One region of the Streptosporangium sp. NPDC020072 genome, then DNA from elsewhere that is predicted to be linked to it. Evidence: riboswitches for the same ligand, from Rfam matches in the RefSeq annotation. Region 1 holds a riboswitch; each other region holds the start of a gene.
The links. Region 1 has a riboswitch for cobalamin ahead of metE (5-methyltetrahydropteroyltriglutamate--homocysteine S-methyltransferase). Riboswitches for the same ligand answer to the same signal wherever they lie in the genome.
Positions count from the first base shown of each region.

Region 2: it holds a riboswitch for cobalamin, as region 1 does, so the genes downstream of both, ABZ470_RS13075 (ribonucleoside-diphosphate reductase subunit alpha) here and metE (5-methyltetrahydropteroyltriglutamate--homocysteine S-methyltransferase) in region 1, are expected to answer to the same signal.
Region 3: it holds a riboswitch for cobalamin, as region 1 does, so the genes downstream of both, cobN (cobaltochelatase subunit CobN) here and metE (5-methyltetrahydropteroyltriglutamate--homocysteine S-methyltransferase) in region 1, are expected to answer to the same signal.

Region 1 covers NZ_JBEYAB010000017.1:229,282-233,968, forward strand. The annotation lists gene ABZ470_RS35170 (AMP-binding protein) at 1-829, shown strand, start outside; gene metE (5-methyltetrahydropteroyltriglutamate--homocysteine S-methyltransferase) at 874-3,174, opposite strand; cobalamin riboswitch at 3,321-3,496, opposite strand; gene ABZ470_RS35180 (hypothetical protein) at 3,883-4,311, shown strand.
Region 2 covers NZ_JBEYAB010000005.1:135,869-140,555, reverse strand. The annotation lists gene glmS (glutamine--fructose-6-phosphate transaminase (isomerizing)) at 1-420, shown strand, start outside; gene ABZ470_RS13080 (tripartite tricarboxylate transporter substrate-binding protein) at 512-1,531, shown strand; cobalamin riboswitch at 1,536-1,736, shown strand; gene ABZ470_RS13075 (ribonucleoside-diphosphate reductase subunit alpha) at 1,887-4,118, shown strand; gene ABZ470_RS13070 (ribonucleotide-diphosphate reductase subunit beta) at 4,153-4,687, shown strand, end outside.
Region 3 covers NZ_JBEYAB010000006.1:204,160-208,846, reverse strand. The annotation lists gene cobN (cobaltochelatase subunit CobN) at 1-1,553, opposite strand, end outside; cobalamin riboswitch at 1,670-1,873, opposite strand; gene cobG (precorrin-3B synthase) at 1,885-3,180, shown strand; gene ABZ470_RS16035 (precorrin-8X methylmutase) at 3,177-3,803, shown strand; gene ABZ470_RS16030 (precorrin-2 C(20)-methyltransferase) at 3,800-4,687, shown strand, end outside.

The DNA.
Region 1 (4,687 bases):
GGCGCGGTTCTGGACCTACGTCGACCGCTACGAGCCAACGTGGACGCTTGTGGTCAACGCCTACCTCGCCCACCTGGTCGAACGGCCGGAACGACCGGTCGCAGGCCGGTTGAAGGGGGTCCTCGCCGGAGGCTCCCCCCTCGCCGTCGAGCTGATCCACCGCTTCGAGGCCACCTTCGGCCTGCCCGTCCACCAGGTGTACGGCATGACCGAGACGGCCTCGATCGCCACGGTCGAACCACGCGGGAGAAAGAGCGGCGACCCCAGGAGCGCCGGGCTGCCCCTGGACTGCTCCCGGGTCCGCGTGGCCGGCCGGGACGGGCGGGACGTCGCGACCGGTGAGAGCGGCGAGGTGCTGCTGAGCGGGGACAACGTGTTCACCCGTTACCAGGACGCCCCCGGTCTCACCGGGGAGCGGGTCGACGACGGCTGGATACGCACCGGCGACCTGGGACGCCTCGACGAACGCGGGGAGCTGTCGATCGTCGACCGCCTCGACGGCATGGTCGTCGTCAACGGCGAGAACCTCTACCCCGCCGAGGTCGAGAACCTCGTCCCGCACCTCGAAGGCGTCGAGGACGCCGTCCTGGTGGCGCTGCCGCACCCGGTGACGGGGGCCGAGCCGGTGCTCGTCTACACGCTGCTGCCCGGTGCCGTCGCCCGCGTCGACGGCTGGCGCGCGACGCTGCTGAGGTTCGTCAGCACCTTCAAGGTGCCGCGCAGGTTCGTCCCCGTCGAGGACCTGGGCCTGGACGCCTTCCCGAGAACCCCGCTGGGCAAGATCGTGCGGTCTGAGGTGCGGCGGCTCGCGGCCGGACGCCTGTCGTGACCGGGAGCCTCCGGGCCCGGCGCGCGCCGGGCCCGGAGGAGGGGTCAGCCGGCCTCCGCCCTGACCACCCGGGCCGCGGCGACCATGTTGTCCAGGGAGACACGGACCTCGCCCCAGCCACGGGTCTTCAGGCCGCAGTCGGGGTTGACCCACAGCCGCCCGGCCGGGATGCCGCCGAGTCCCTCGCGCAGCAGGGAGGCGACCTCCTCGACGTCCGGCACCCTCGGGGAGTGGATGTCGTAGACGCCCGGCCCCACCTCGCGGGGATACCCGGCCCCGGCCAGTTCGCCGGCGACCCGCATGTGGGAGCGGGCGGCCTCCAGGCTGATCACGTCGGCGTCGAGGTCGTCGATGGCGGCCAGGATCTCACCGAACTCGGCGTAGCACATGTGGGTGTGGATCTGGGTGTCGGCCCGCACCCCGCTCGTGGCCAGGCGGAAGGCCTCCGTCGCCCAGGCCAGGTAGGCGGGCCGGTCGGCCGCGCGCAGCGGCAGCGTCTCCCGCAGCGCGGGCTCGTCCACCTGGATGACGGCGATGCCCGAGGCCTCCAGGTCGGCGACCTCGTCGCGCAGGGCGAGGGCGACCTGGCGGGCGGTCTCGGCCTGCGGCTGGTCGTCGCGGACGAAGGACCAGGCGAGCATGGTGACCGGGCCGGTCAGCATGCCCTTGACCGGTCGCCCCGTCTGGGACTGGGCGTAGGTCGTCCAGCGCAGCGTCATCGGCCTGGGGCGGGAGACGTCCCCGGCCAGGATCGGCGGGCGCACGTAGCGGGTGCCGTACGACTGCACCCAGCCGTGCTGGGTGGCCAGGTAGCCGTTGAGCCGCTCGGCGAAGTACTGGACCATGTCGTTGCGTTCCGGCTCTCCGTGCACCAGGACGTCGATACCCGCCCGCTCCTGGAAGACCAGGACCGAGCGGATCTCCGAGGCGATCAGCTCGTCGTAGGCGTCCTGGTCGATCCGCCCGGCGCGCAGGTCGGCGCGGGCCGCCCGCAGCCGCCCGGTCTGCGGGAAGGAGCCGATGGTGGTCGTGGGCAGCTCCGGCAGGCCGAGGCGGGCGCGCTGGGCCGCCGCCCGCTCACCGTACGGCTGGGGCCTGCGGGTGTCGGCGGGGGTGACCGCGGCGGCGCGGGCCCTGACCTCTGGGTCGTGGGTGAGCGCGGAGGCCTCGCGTGAGGCCAGGTCGGCCCGGTTGGCGGCCAGTCGTCCGGCGACGGCCCCGGTTCCCTCGCTGAGCCCGGTGGCCAGGGTGACGACCTCGGCGACCTTCTGCCTGGCGAAGGCGAGCCAGCGGCCGACCCGCGGGTCGAGGCCGTGTTCGAGCCCGAGGTCGACGGGGACGTGCAGCAGCGAGCAGGAGGGCGCGACGTCCACCCGGCCGGCCAGGCCGAGCAGGGTGGCCAGGGTCGCCAGCGACCCGCCCAGGTCGTTGATCCACACGTTGCGGCCGTCCACGACACCGGCGATCAGGCGCTTGCCGGGCAGACCGCCCGCGCGGGCCAGGTCCTCCAGGTTGGCCGCGGCCGGGCCGGTGAAGTCCAGTCCCAGGCCCTCGATCGGCGCCCTGGCCAGGACCGGCAGCGCGTCTCCGAGCCGGTCGAAGTAACCGGCGACGAGGATCTTCGGCCGGTCGGTCAGGGCGCCGAGCTCACGGTAGGCGTGGGCGGCGGCGTCGAGCACCGCCCGGTCGCGGTCCTGCGCCAGCGCGGGCTCGTCGAGCTGCACCCACTCGGCACCGGCCGCGCGCAGGGCGGCGAGCACCTCGGCGTAGACGGGCAGCAGCCGGTCGAGCAGGCCGATGGGTTCGAAGGCCGGGTCCGCGCCGGGGGCGGCCTTGGCCAGCAGCAGGTAGGTGACGGGGCCGACGAGCACGGGGCGCGCGGTGTGCCCGAGCGCGACGGCCTCGCGCAGTTCGCCGACCTGTTTTGCCGGGTCCGCGGCGAAGACGGTGTCAGGTCCCAGCTCCGGCACCAGGTAGTGGTAGTTGGTGTCGAACCACTTGGTCATCTCCAGCGGGGCGACCTCCTGGGTGCCCCGGGCCATGGCGAAGTATCCCGCCAGGGGGCCTTCCGTCTCCACGACGGCTCGGTGACGCGGGGGGACGGCGCCGACCATGACGGTGGTGTCGAGGACGTGGTCGTACAGCGAGAAGTCGCCGGTCGGCACCTCCCGCACCCCCGCCTCCGTCAGGTGCCGCCAGTTGCCTGCGCGCAGCCCGGCCGCGACGTCCAGCAGGTCACGCTCGGTCACCCGGCCCGCCCAGTGGCCCTCGATCGCCTTCTTCAGCTCACGGTCCGGCCCCTGACGGGGGTAGCCGTACACGGTGGGGGAGGAAGTCTCGGTCACGGAACTCTCCTTCGCGAGTCACGAAAGGACTCCGGTGCCCCGAGGGGAGAGACGAAGGAGAGGCGGGCGCACCAGGCCCGTCCCATGCCGCCGACCCACCCGCGAGGTCACCGAGGTCACCGCGTGCGTGGTCGCACGCGGGCAGTGGCAGGTCTTCGGACTCGCGGGCACGTCCGGGCCGTTGTCTCGCCCTGACACCTAGTGGCCGTCGCTTCCCGGACCCGATCTGCCGGATCCAGTGCGTTTGACGGCGGTCGTTCCCACTCACCGCTGCGGGGCAGTCCCGGAGTCACACCGGGTTCCCTCTTACGACGCGTCTGCCTGGCGGGCAGGGCGAACCGACTGCGTCCCCAACCCTACGCGCATCCGATGGCGGAGCGACAACCATATTCGGGCCCGCCGGCGGGTTCGCGGGATCGTTCTCCCATCGCCCCGGGCCGCCTGAAACCGTACGGGGGAATTCGCGGGTCGCGGGAAAATCTCCGCCCCCCGCTTTCGCGACTCAACAACCGTGACCTAAGACCCCATTTCCTACAATTTCCGAAAGAAAAGGGCAGGCTATATTAGACCCGGCAAACCCCCCAGCCATCGGAGTTAACCATGTATCGGACTAAAGGGTCACATCTCCATCAAGGGCGTATACCAAGCGCCCTAACCGATGTCAAGTCGCGAGTCGCCGCCATTCTCCACCGGCGTTTCCCGGTCATCATGCGAGGGACGCTCGGCCTGGTGTTCCTGTGGTTCGGCGTGCTGAAGGTGGCGAACGTCAGCCCGGTCGGCGCCCTGGTCGCCGACACCCTGTCCTTCGTGCCGCTGCCCGCGTCGTTCGTGGTGCCCGCCCTGGGCGTGTTCGAGGTCGCGGTGGCCCTGGCGCTGTTCACCGGCCGGTGGCTGCGCCCGTTCCTGCCCGTGCTCCTGCTCCACCTCGTCGGCACGTTCCTGGTCCTGGTGCTCCACCCGGGTGTCGCGTTCAAGGACGGAAACCCGCTCATGCTCACAATGGAGGGCGAGTTCGTCGTCAAGAACGTCGTCCTGATCGCCGGGACATTGGTCGTCGCCGCGACCCTCCCCCGGCGCGAGGGGCACGAGGAACAGCGGGAGGAGTCCCGCCTGCCGGTTTCCACCACCTCGCGTTAGAGAACTCGCGACGAGCCCGTCGCGGGCTCACGGAGAACGAGTGCCGGGAAACGGGAAACGGGAAACGGGATCGCTCCGTTTCCCGTTTCCCCAAGGGCACGACGCCCCGCCCAGGACCTGTTTTGTGGATCTTCGCCGTGGCGAGGATCGTCCAGGTGGATGCCCCGCGAGGCGGAGGAGGAGCTCATAACGGAGTTATGGGCGACAGATTCTCCCCGGGCCCCGCGGCAAACGCGGAGCGTTTTCGTGGGGTGGGGCGACAACGCGGCGGGGCGCCGCCTGGGCGACCGCGGCAGGCGGAAAGATCCGCAAAACGGGTCCTAGTAGTGCTTTGTTAGGTGGTTAGGGCGGTCGCTGGTGGCAGGTCGGGCACCGG
Region 2 (4,687 bases), on a different contig from region 1:
ATGTTCGTCGGCAGGGTCAGGGGATACCCGGTGGCCAGGGAGGGCGCGCAGAAGCTCAAGGAGGTCTCCTACGTGCACGCCGAGGCCTACCCGGCCAGCGAGCTCAAGCACGGGCCGCTGGCGCTGATCGGCCCGGAGATGCCGACCGTGGCGGTCGTCCCCGACGACGAGCTGCTGGACAAGAACCTCACCACGCTGGGGGAGATCCGCGCGCGCGGTGGGCGGGTGCTCATGGTCGGGCACCGCGAGGCCGATCCCCGGCTGGCCGACGACTGCCTGGTGGTGCCCAGGAACGAGATCGAGCTCGACCCGATCCTGCTGTCGATCCCGCTGCAGCTGTTCGCCTACCACGCGGCCGTCGCGCTCGGCCGCGACGTGGACAAGCCGCGCAACCTCGCCAAGAGCGTCACCGTGGAGTGAGCGCCTGATGCCCCAATTGCGGTGCAGAGAGTGACATATCTGCAACGTAGGGTATCGAGAGATCTGGGGGATCTCGGCGGAAGGGACGCTTATGCACCGTAGGCGATTCCTCGCGCTCGCGCTGGGGGTCATGGTCGCCGGGGGCTGCGGTGACATGGGAGGCCCCGGTGCGGGGTGGGCGCGCAGGCTGACCATCGTCGCGCCGGTCGTCCGCGGGCGGCGCTGGGACCAGGCCGCCCACGCGCTGGCCGCGATCCTGACCGGCGAGAGGATGGCCGGTGCGGTCGAGGTGAGCGGCGCGGGCGCCCAGGGGATGGCCGCCCTGACCGCGTTCGCCGCCGTCGGGGGTCCCTTCGCGCGCGAGGGCCGGGTGTTCCTGGCGGGCGTGCCGATGCTGGCGGGCGGCGAGACCGCCGACGCGGACTCCGTGCTGGCGGCCTCGACCCCGCTGGCCAGGCTGGCCGGAGACTGGTCCGTCCTGGCCGTCTCCCCGAACTCCCTGCTGCGGACCTTCGAGGACTTCGTCGCGGCGCTGCGCCGCGACCCGGCGCGGCTGGTGGTCGGGGGAGGGGCCGAGGGCGGCTCCGACCACGTGCTCTACGGCATGATCGGCAAGTGCCTCGGCGTCGACGTCAGGCTGATGGAGTACGCGGGCTACCCGACCGAGTCGGAGGCCGTCGAGGCGCTGCACGAGGGGCGGGTGGCCGCGCTCCTCGGCTCGGCCGGCTCCCTCCTGCCGAAGATCGCCACGGGCCGGCTGATGCCGCTCGCGGTCTCCTCGGGGGAGCGGATCGACGGCATCGACGCGCCGACGCTGATGGAGCGGGAGGTGCGCCTGGAGTACGCCGACTGGTGCGGGGTGCTCGGTCCCCGGGCCATGAGCCCCGGCGACCGGGACGGGGCGGTCGCCCTGTGCGACCGGATCGACGCCTCGCCCCGATGGCAGGCCGTGTGCGCGGCCAACGGCTGGCACCGGGCGTACCTGAGCGGTGACGACTTCCGCCGGTGGCTGGTCACGGAGACCCGCCGTACCCGCGCGGTGCTCAACGAGCTCGGGTTGCTGAGCATCCCCGACACAAACTGTTGGGGTGGTTGCGTCAGGCGGCACTAGATGTAGGATCCTGGTCGTCGCTGGTTCGCCCACGAGGGCGAGGCAACAGGGAACCCGGTGAGAGACCGGGACTGCCCCGCAGCGGTGAACGGGAACGAAAGCCGTCAACTGAGCACTGGGTGAACCACGCCCGGGAAGCGACGGCCGGTAGGAGCGCGCGTCACGCCCGTGAGTCCGAAGACCTGCCCGCGGTGTGTGGAGAGGGGACCGACCAGGTCCCCGCTCGGCACGAGAGTTGTCCAGGGCTTCGAGGGAGAGCCGCGGGACGAGGCGGTCCGGCGTGCCCGGGAGCCGCCCGTTGACGCGCGCCCTGCTCCGTGAGCCGTACGGGGATTACCTGCACGAGGGGTGGCACGTGACACAGACCTTGGCCGAGAAGGCGGAGAAGACCGGGCACTCGCCGGACGATCGCAGGCGGGCGATCGAGGAGGCCGCGGCCCGGGTGATCACCGACCCGGAGAACTCCAGAGCCGCCGCCAGGCTGCTGACCGGCCTGATCGCCGAGGAGGCCGCCGAGCACGGCGTCACGACCTTCTCCGAGTCGATCGCCGCGACCCACGGCGCGGGGCTCCTGCAGGACGGGCTGGCCGCCTTCGTCGCCGCCAACGCCGCCGCCCTCGACGCGCTGGTCGACCCGGCCGCCGACGACAGGTTCGAGTACTTCGGGCTGCGCACCGTCTACGACCGCTACCTGCTGCGCCACCCGAGCACCCGCAAGGTCCTCGAACGCCCCCAGCACTTCCTGCTGCGCGTGGCCTGCGGTCTGTCGGAGACGGTCGAGGAGGCCGCCGAACTGTACGGGCTCATGGCCACCCTGTCCTACCTGCCCAGTTCGCCCACCCTGTTCAACTCCGGTTCCCGCAGGCCCCAGCTGTCCTCCTGCTTCCTGCTCGACTCCCCGAGGGACGAGCTAGAGGCCATCTACCAGCGCTACGGCCAGGTCGCCCGCCTGTCGAAGTACGCCGGGGGCATCGGCATCGCCTGGACCCGGGTCCGCTCGCGCGGCTCGCTGATCCGCGGCACCAACGGCCACTCGAACGGCATCGTGCCGTGGCTGCGCACCCTCGACTCCAGCGTCGCCGCCGTCAACCAGGGCGGCCGTCGCAAGGGCGCGGCCTGCGTCTACCTGGAGCCCTGGCACGCCGACATCGAGGAGTTCCTCGAACTGCGCGACAACACCGGCGAGGAGGCGCGCCGTACGCACAATCTGAACCTCGCCAACTGGATCCCCGACGAGTTCATGCGGCGGGTCGAGGCCGACGAGATGTGGTCGCTGTTCGACCCCAAGGAGGTCCCGCACCTCACCGACCTGTACGGCGAGGCGTTCGAGGAGGCCTACCGCAGGGCGGAGGCCGAGGGCGGGTTCGTCAGGCAGGTCCCGGCCCGTGCCCTGTACGGCCGCATGATGCGCACGCTCGCCCAGACCGGCAACGGCTGGATGACCTTCAAGGACGCCTCGAACCGGACCTCGAACCAGACGGCCCGTCCGGGCAACGTCATCCACCTGTCGAACCTGTGCACCGAGATCCTGGAGGTCACCAGCGACGCGGAGACCGCCGTCTGCAACCTCGGCTCGATCAACCTGGCGGCCCACCTCACCGCGGACGGTGTGGACTGGGAGCGGCTGCGCCGTACGGCTCGCACCGCGGTCAGGTTCCTGGACAGGACCATCGACCTGGGCTTCTACCCGACGCCCGAGGCCCGCGCGGCCAACGAGCGCTGGCGGCCCGTCGGGCTGGGCGTGATGGGGCTGGCCGACGTCTTCTTCGCGCTGCGGCTGCCGTTCGACTCGCCGCGGGCGCTTGAGCTGTCGACCCGGATCGCCGAGGAGATCGCGCTGGCCGCCTACGCCACCTCCAGCGACCTGGCCGCCGAGCGGGGGCGCCACCCCTCCTACGGGGACACCCGCGCCGCCGACGGCGTGCTGCACCCCGACCACTACGGGGCCGCCCGTTCGGCGGAGTGGACGGCGCTCAGGGAGCGGATCGCCGTGACCGGCCTGCGCAACTCGCTGATGATCGCGATCGCCCCCACGGCCACCATCGCCTCCATCGCGGGCTGCTACGAGTGCATCGAGCCCCAGGTGTCGAACGTCTTCAAGCGCGAGACCCTCTCCGGGGAGTTCCTCCAGGTCAACCGCTATCTGGTCGCCGACCTCACGGCCCGGGGCCTGTGGACCCCGCAGATCAGGGACGCGATCAAGCGGGCGGACGGCTCAATCCAGGACGTCCCGGGCATCCCCGACGACCTCAGGACGCTCTACCGGACCGCGTGGGAGCTGCCGCAGAAGGCGCTGATCGACCTGGCCGCGGCGCGCGCGCCGTACATCGACCAGTCGCAGTCGCTCAACCTGTTCATGGCGACCCCGACCATCGGCAAGCTCTCCTCGATGTACGCCTACGCCTGGCGCTCGGGCCTGAAGACCACCTACTACCTGCGCTCCCGTCCGGCCACCCGCATCGCGCAGACCACCGTGTCAGCCACTGTGTCAGCCACTGTGCCGGCCACCGCGGCACAGTCGCTCCCCGAGCAGGACGTGATCGCCTGCTCGCTGGAGAACCCCGAGTACTGCGACGCCTGCCAGTAGGCCCCGTGACCCAAGCCGAAAGGTCATTCTCCGAATGCTGCTCGACCCCGGTATGAACCTCACCCTGCGCCCCATGCGCTACCCGGACTTCTACGAACGCTACCGGGCGGCCATCCGCAACACCTGGACCGTCGAGGAGGTGGACCTCAACTCCGACGTGGCGGACCTGGCCAGGATGACGCCGGAGGAGCGCCACCTGATCAACCGTCTCGTCGCGTTCTTCGCGACCGGTGACTCGATCGTGGCCAACAACCTGGTGCTCAACCTCTACCAGCACGTCAACGCCCCCGAGGCGCGCCTGTACCTCAGCAGGCAGCTCTACGAGGAGGCGGTGCACGTCCAGTTCTACCTGACGCTGCTCGACACCTACCTGCCCGACCACGAGGAGCGGGCCAGGGCCTTCGCCGCGATCGAGCACATCCCCTCGATCAGGGACAAGGCCGAGTTCTGCTTCCGGTGGATCGACTCGCTCGGCGGGCTGACCAGCCTGCGGACGCGGGACGACCGGCGGGCGTTCCTGCTCAACCTGATCTGCTTCGCCGCGTGCATCGAGGGCCTGTTCTTCTACG
Region 3 (4,687 bases), on a different contig from region 1:
CCGTGCTTGCCGACGTGCACCACGGCGTGCGCGCCGAAGCCGTCGGACAGCCAGCGGTAGGCGGCCAGGTAGTGGTGGCTGGGCGGCAGGTCGGGGTCGTGGTAGATGGCGATGGGGTTCTCGCCGAACCCCCGGGGCGGCTGCACCATGACGACGACGTTGCCCGCGCGCAGCGCGGCCAGCACGATCTCACCGTCCGGGTCGGCGGAGGTGTCGACGAACAGTTCGCCGGGCGGGGGTCCCCAGTGCTCCTCGACCGAGGTCCGCAGGTCCTCGGGCAGCGTGGCGAACCACGCGGCGTACCGGGAGGCCTTGATCCGCACCGGGTTGCCCGCGAGCCGTTCCTCGGTGAGCCAGTCGGGGTCCTGGCCTCCGGCGGCGATGAGGGCGTGGATCAGCGCGTCGCCGTCCTGCCCGGTGACGCCGGGCAGTTCGTCCTCGGCGCCGATGTCGTAGCCGTGCTCGCGCATCGCGGCAAGCAGCCGCACCAGGCTCGCCGGGGTGTCGAGGCCGACGGCGTTGCCGATCCTGGAGTGCTTGGTCGGGTAGGCCGACAGCATCAGCACGATCCGCCGCTCGGCGGGCGGGACGTGCCGCAGGACGGCGTGCCGTACGGCGATGCCCGCCACGCGGGAGGCCCGCTCGGGGTCGGCGACGTAGACGGTCAGGCCGTCCCCGTCGATCTCCTTGAAGGAGAACGGCACCGTGATGATCCGCCCGTCGAACTCGGGGATCGCCACCTGGGTCGCCGCGTCGAGCGGGGAGAGGCCGTCGTCGTTGGCCTCCCAGGCGGCCCTGCCGCCGGTCAGGCACAGGCCCTGCAGGATCGGCACGTCGAGTTCGGCGAGCGCGCCGACGTCCCAGGCCTCGTCGTCGCCGCCCGCGGACGCGGTGGCCGGGCGGGTGCCGCCCGCGGCCAGCACGGTCACCACCAGGGCGTCGACCGTGCCCAGGGTGTCGAGCAGGCCCTGCTCGGCGCTGCGCAGGGAGGCGCAGTAGACGGGCAGCGCGCGGGCGCCCGCGTCCTCGATCGCGGCGCAGAGCGTCTCGACGAAGGCGGTGTTGCCCGCGACGTGGTGGGCGCGGTAGTAGAGCACGCCGACGACCGGGCCCTCCTCGCGGCGCGCCCGGCGTTCGAGCACGCCCCAGGCGGGCGTCGGGGCGGGCGGGGCGAAGCCGTGGCCGGTCAGCAGCAGCGTGTCCGACAGGAAGCGGCCCAGTTCGGCGAGGTTGGCGGCCCCGCCATGGGCGAGGTAGGCGTGCGCCTCGGCGCAGACCCCGCCGGGCACGGTCGACAGTTCCATCAGCTCGGCGTCCGGCGCCTGCTCGCCGCCGAGCACGACGACGGGCAGCGGCCCGGCGAGCAGGGCGTCCAGGCCCTCCTCCCAGGCGCGGCGCCCGCCGAGCAGCCGTACGACGACCAGGTCGGCGCCCTCGACGAGGGGAGGCAGGTCCCCCGCGGTGAGCCTGGCGGGATTGCCGAGCCGGTAGTCCGCGCCGCTGGCGCGGGCGCTGAGCAGGTCGGTGTCGGAGGTGGAGAGCAGGAGGATCATTCGCCACGCTCCCCGGCGGGGAGCGGCGCGGCCGTGAACGGCGGTGCGGGCTTGCGGCTGGGGAACGGCGAACAGCGCACAGGGCTTTCCTCCCTCGGGGTCCTCGCCCCGGGTCGTCGTCGGCTACGACGGCTGGAGTCTCCTGGCTCCCGGATCGATGCTCCCCCCGGCCTTCCCGCCCGTTGCCGGACCGTGGCTGGATGGGGTTCGCTCCCCGGTTACAGTGGCGGGACCGCGCCGGATTCACACCGGCTTCCTCCCTTTTGCCGTCGCCAACGATGAGACTACGGCAGCGAGGTCCCCGCAAGAAACTGGAGTTACCATCCTCAGCGTGTCAAAAGGTCACTTCTCCGGACGATCTCATCCCGACGCGTGCCCGGGGGCGCTCCAGGTGCATTCCGCGGCCGACGGCGGCCTGGCGCGCGTCAGGGTGCCCGGAGGGCGCCTGACGGCCCCGCAGCTGCGCGAGCTGGCCTCGGCCGCCGAGACCTGCGGCAACGGCGTCGTCGAGCTGACCTCCCGGGCGAACGTCCAGGTGCGCGGACTGGGCGCCGGGGACGATTTCGCGGCCCGCATGGCACAGGCGGGGCTGCTGCCTTCGGCCACCCACGAACGGGTCCGCAACGTCCTGGCCTCACCGCTGAGCGGCCTCGACGGCCGGGGGATTCTCGACGTGGGACCGCTGACCCGTGAGCTCGACCTGCGCCTGTGCGGCACGCCCGCGCTCGCCGGCCTGCCGGGGCGGTTCCTGTTCGCGCTCGACGACGGCCGGGGCGACGTGGCCTGGCTCGGGGCGGACGCCGCGATCCTGCCGACCGGCCCCGGCGAGGTGGCGTTGCTGCTGGCCGAGACCGACAGCGGCCTGCGGATGCCGCCGGGGTCGGCGGTCGCCGCGCTGCTGACCGCCGCCGAGGCGTTCCTGGCCGAGCCCGGGGTGCGGGAGGGCCGTGTGTGGCGGATCGGCGAACTGCCCGGCTGCGCGGAGCGCGTCGCCGCCCGGGTCGCGGCCACCCTGGAGACGACCTCCGCCCCCGTACGGCGGGCCCCCGTCCCGGCGCCCTCCCACGGTCCCGCCGGGACCGTCGAACAGCCCTCAGGCCTGAACACGCTCGGCGTCACGGTGCCGCTGGGGCGGCTGACCTCCGCCCAGGCCGCCCTGCTGGCCGACCTGGCCGTCGAGGAGGTACGGCTGACGCCGTGGCGCGGCGTCGTCCTGCCCGGCCTGTCCCCGGCCGCTCTCTCCGAGGTCGCCGGGCGGCTCGTCGCCGCCGGGCTGGTCCTCGACCCGGCCTCGCCGTGGACGGGCGTGACGGCCTGCGCGGGACGGCCCGGCTGCGCGAAGTCACTGGCCGACGTGCGGGCCGACGCCGCCCGCTGGATCGCGGCCGAGAGCGACCCGCCCTCGGCCGTCCCCGCCCGCCCCGGTACGCTCCCGGTGCACTGGGCGGGCTGCGAACGACGTTGCGGCCGCCCGCGAGGACGGGCCGTCGACGTGGTCGCGACCACGACCGGCTACCGGGTCCTCCTGGAGGACAGCGGCTTGAACAGTGGCCCGGAAAGCGGCCTGAACTGCGCGGACATCAAGGAGACCACGGCCGCCGTGGCGGCTCTGAGAGGGGAAACGTGACCGACTACGTCCGGGACGGCGCGGAGATCTACCGGCGTTCCTTCGCCACCATCCGCGCCGAGAGCGACCTGGACGGCCTGCCGCCGGACGTCGCCCAGGTGGCGGTCCGCATGATCCACGCCTGCGGGATGGTGGACCTGGTCGCCGACCTCGGCTGGTCGCCGGGCGTGGTCGCCTCGGCCAGGGCGGCCCTGCGCGCGGGGGCGCCCGTGCTGTGCGACGCGATGATGGTCGCCTCGGGGGTGACCCGGCGCCGCCTGCCCGCGGGCAACGAGGTGCTCTGCACGCTGGGTGAGCCCGGCGTGCCCGAGCTGGCCGTACGGCTCGGCACCACCCGCAGCGCGGCCGCCCTCGAACTGTGGCGCGACCGTCTCGAAGGGGCGGTCGTCGCGATCGGCAACGCGCCGACCGCGCTGTTCAGGCTGCTGGAGATGGTCGAGGAGGGGGCGGGACGGCCCGCCGCCGTGCTCGGCGTGCCGGTGGGTTTCATCGGCGCCGCCGAGTCGAAGCAGGCGCTCGCCGGGCATCCGGCGGGTCTGGAGTACCTGGTCGTGCACGGGCGCCGGGGTGGGAGTGCGATGGCCGCCGCCGCGGTCAACGCGATCGCGAGTGAGGTCGAGTGAACGACACGTCAGCGGGACGGCTCAGGGGCGTCGGGCTCGGCCCGGGAGACCCGGAACTGGTGACCGTCAAGGCGGCCAGGCTCATCGGGGAGGCGGACGTCATCGCCTACCACAGCGCCCGCCACGGCAGGAGCATCGCCCGCTCGGTGGCGGCGCCGTACCTGCGGGAGGGGCAGATCGAGGAGGCGCTGATCTACCCGCTCACCACGGAGACCACCGACCACCCCGGCGGCTACCAGGGCGCCATCGACGACTTCTACGCCGACTGCGCGCTGCGGCTGGCCGCCCACCTGGACGCGGGCCGCGACGTGGTCGTGCTGTGCGAGGGCGACCCGCTCTTCTACGGCTCCTACATGCACATGCACAAGCGGCTGGCCCACCGCTACGTCACCGAGGTCGTGCCCGGGGTGACGTCGGTGAGCGGCGCCGCGGCCGTGCTCGGCAGGCCGCTGGTCGAGCGGGACGAGGTCCTGACGGTGCTTCCCGGCACGTTGCCCGCCGAGGTCATCGCCGAACGCCTGGCCGCGACCGACTCCGCGGCGATCCTCAAGCTCGGCCGTACCTTCACCAAGGTTCGCGACGCGCTGGCCGAGGCGGGCCGTCTCGACGAGGCGTGGTACGTGGAGCGCGCGACCACCGGCGCGCAGCGCCTGGCCCCGCTCGCCGAGGTGGACCCGGACAGTGTGCCGTACTTCTCGCTGGCGCTGGTGCCGAGCCCGGTCAACTCCGGCCTTCCCGGCACCCACGGTGAGAGCCGGGCCCCGGAGCGCGTCCAGGGCGGCGAGGTCGTCGTGGTCGGGCTCGGGCCCGCCGGGCGGCCCTGGCTGACACCGGAGGCTCAGGAGGCGCTGGCCGCCGCCGACGACCTCGTCGGGTACGGCCCC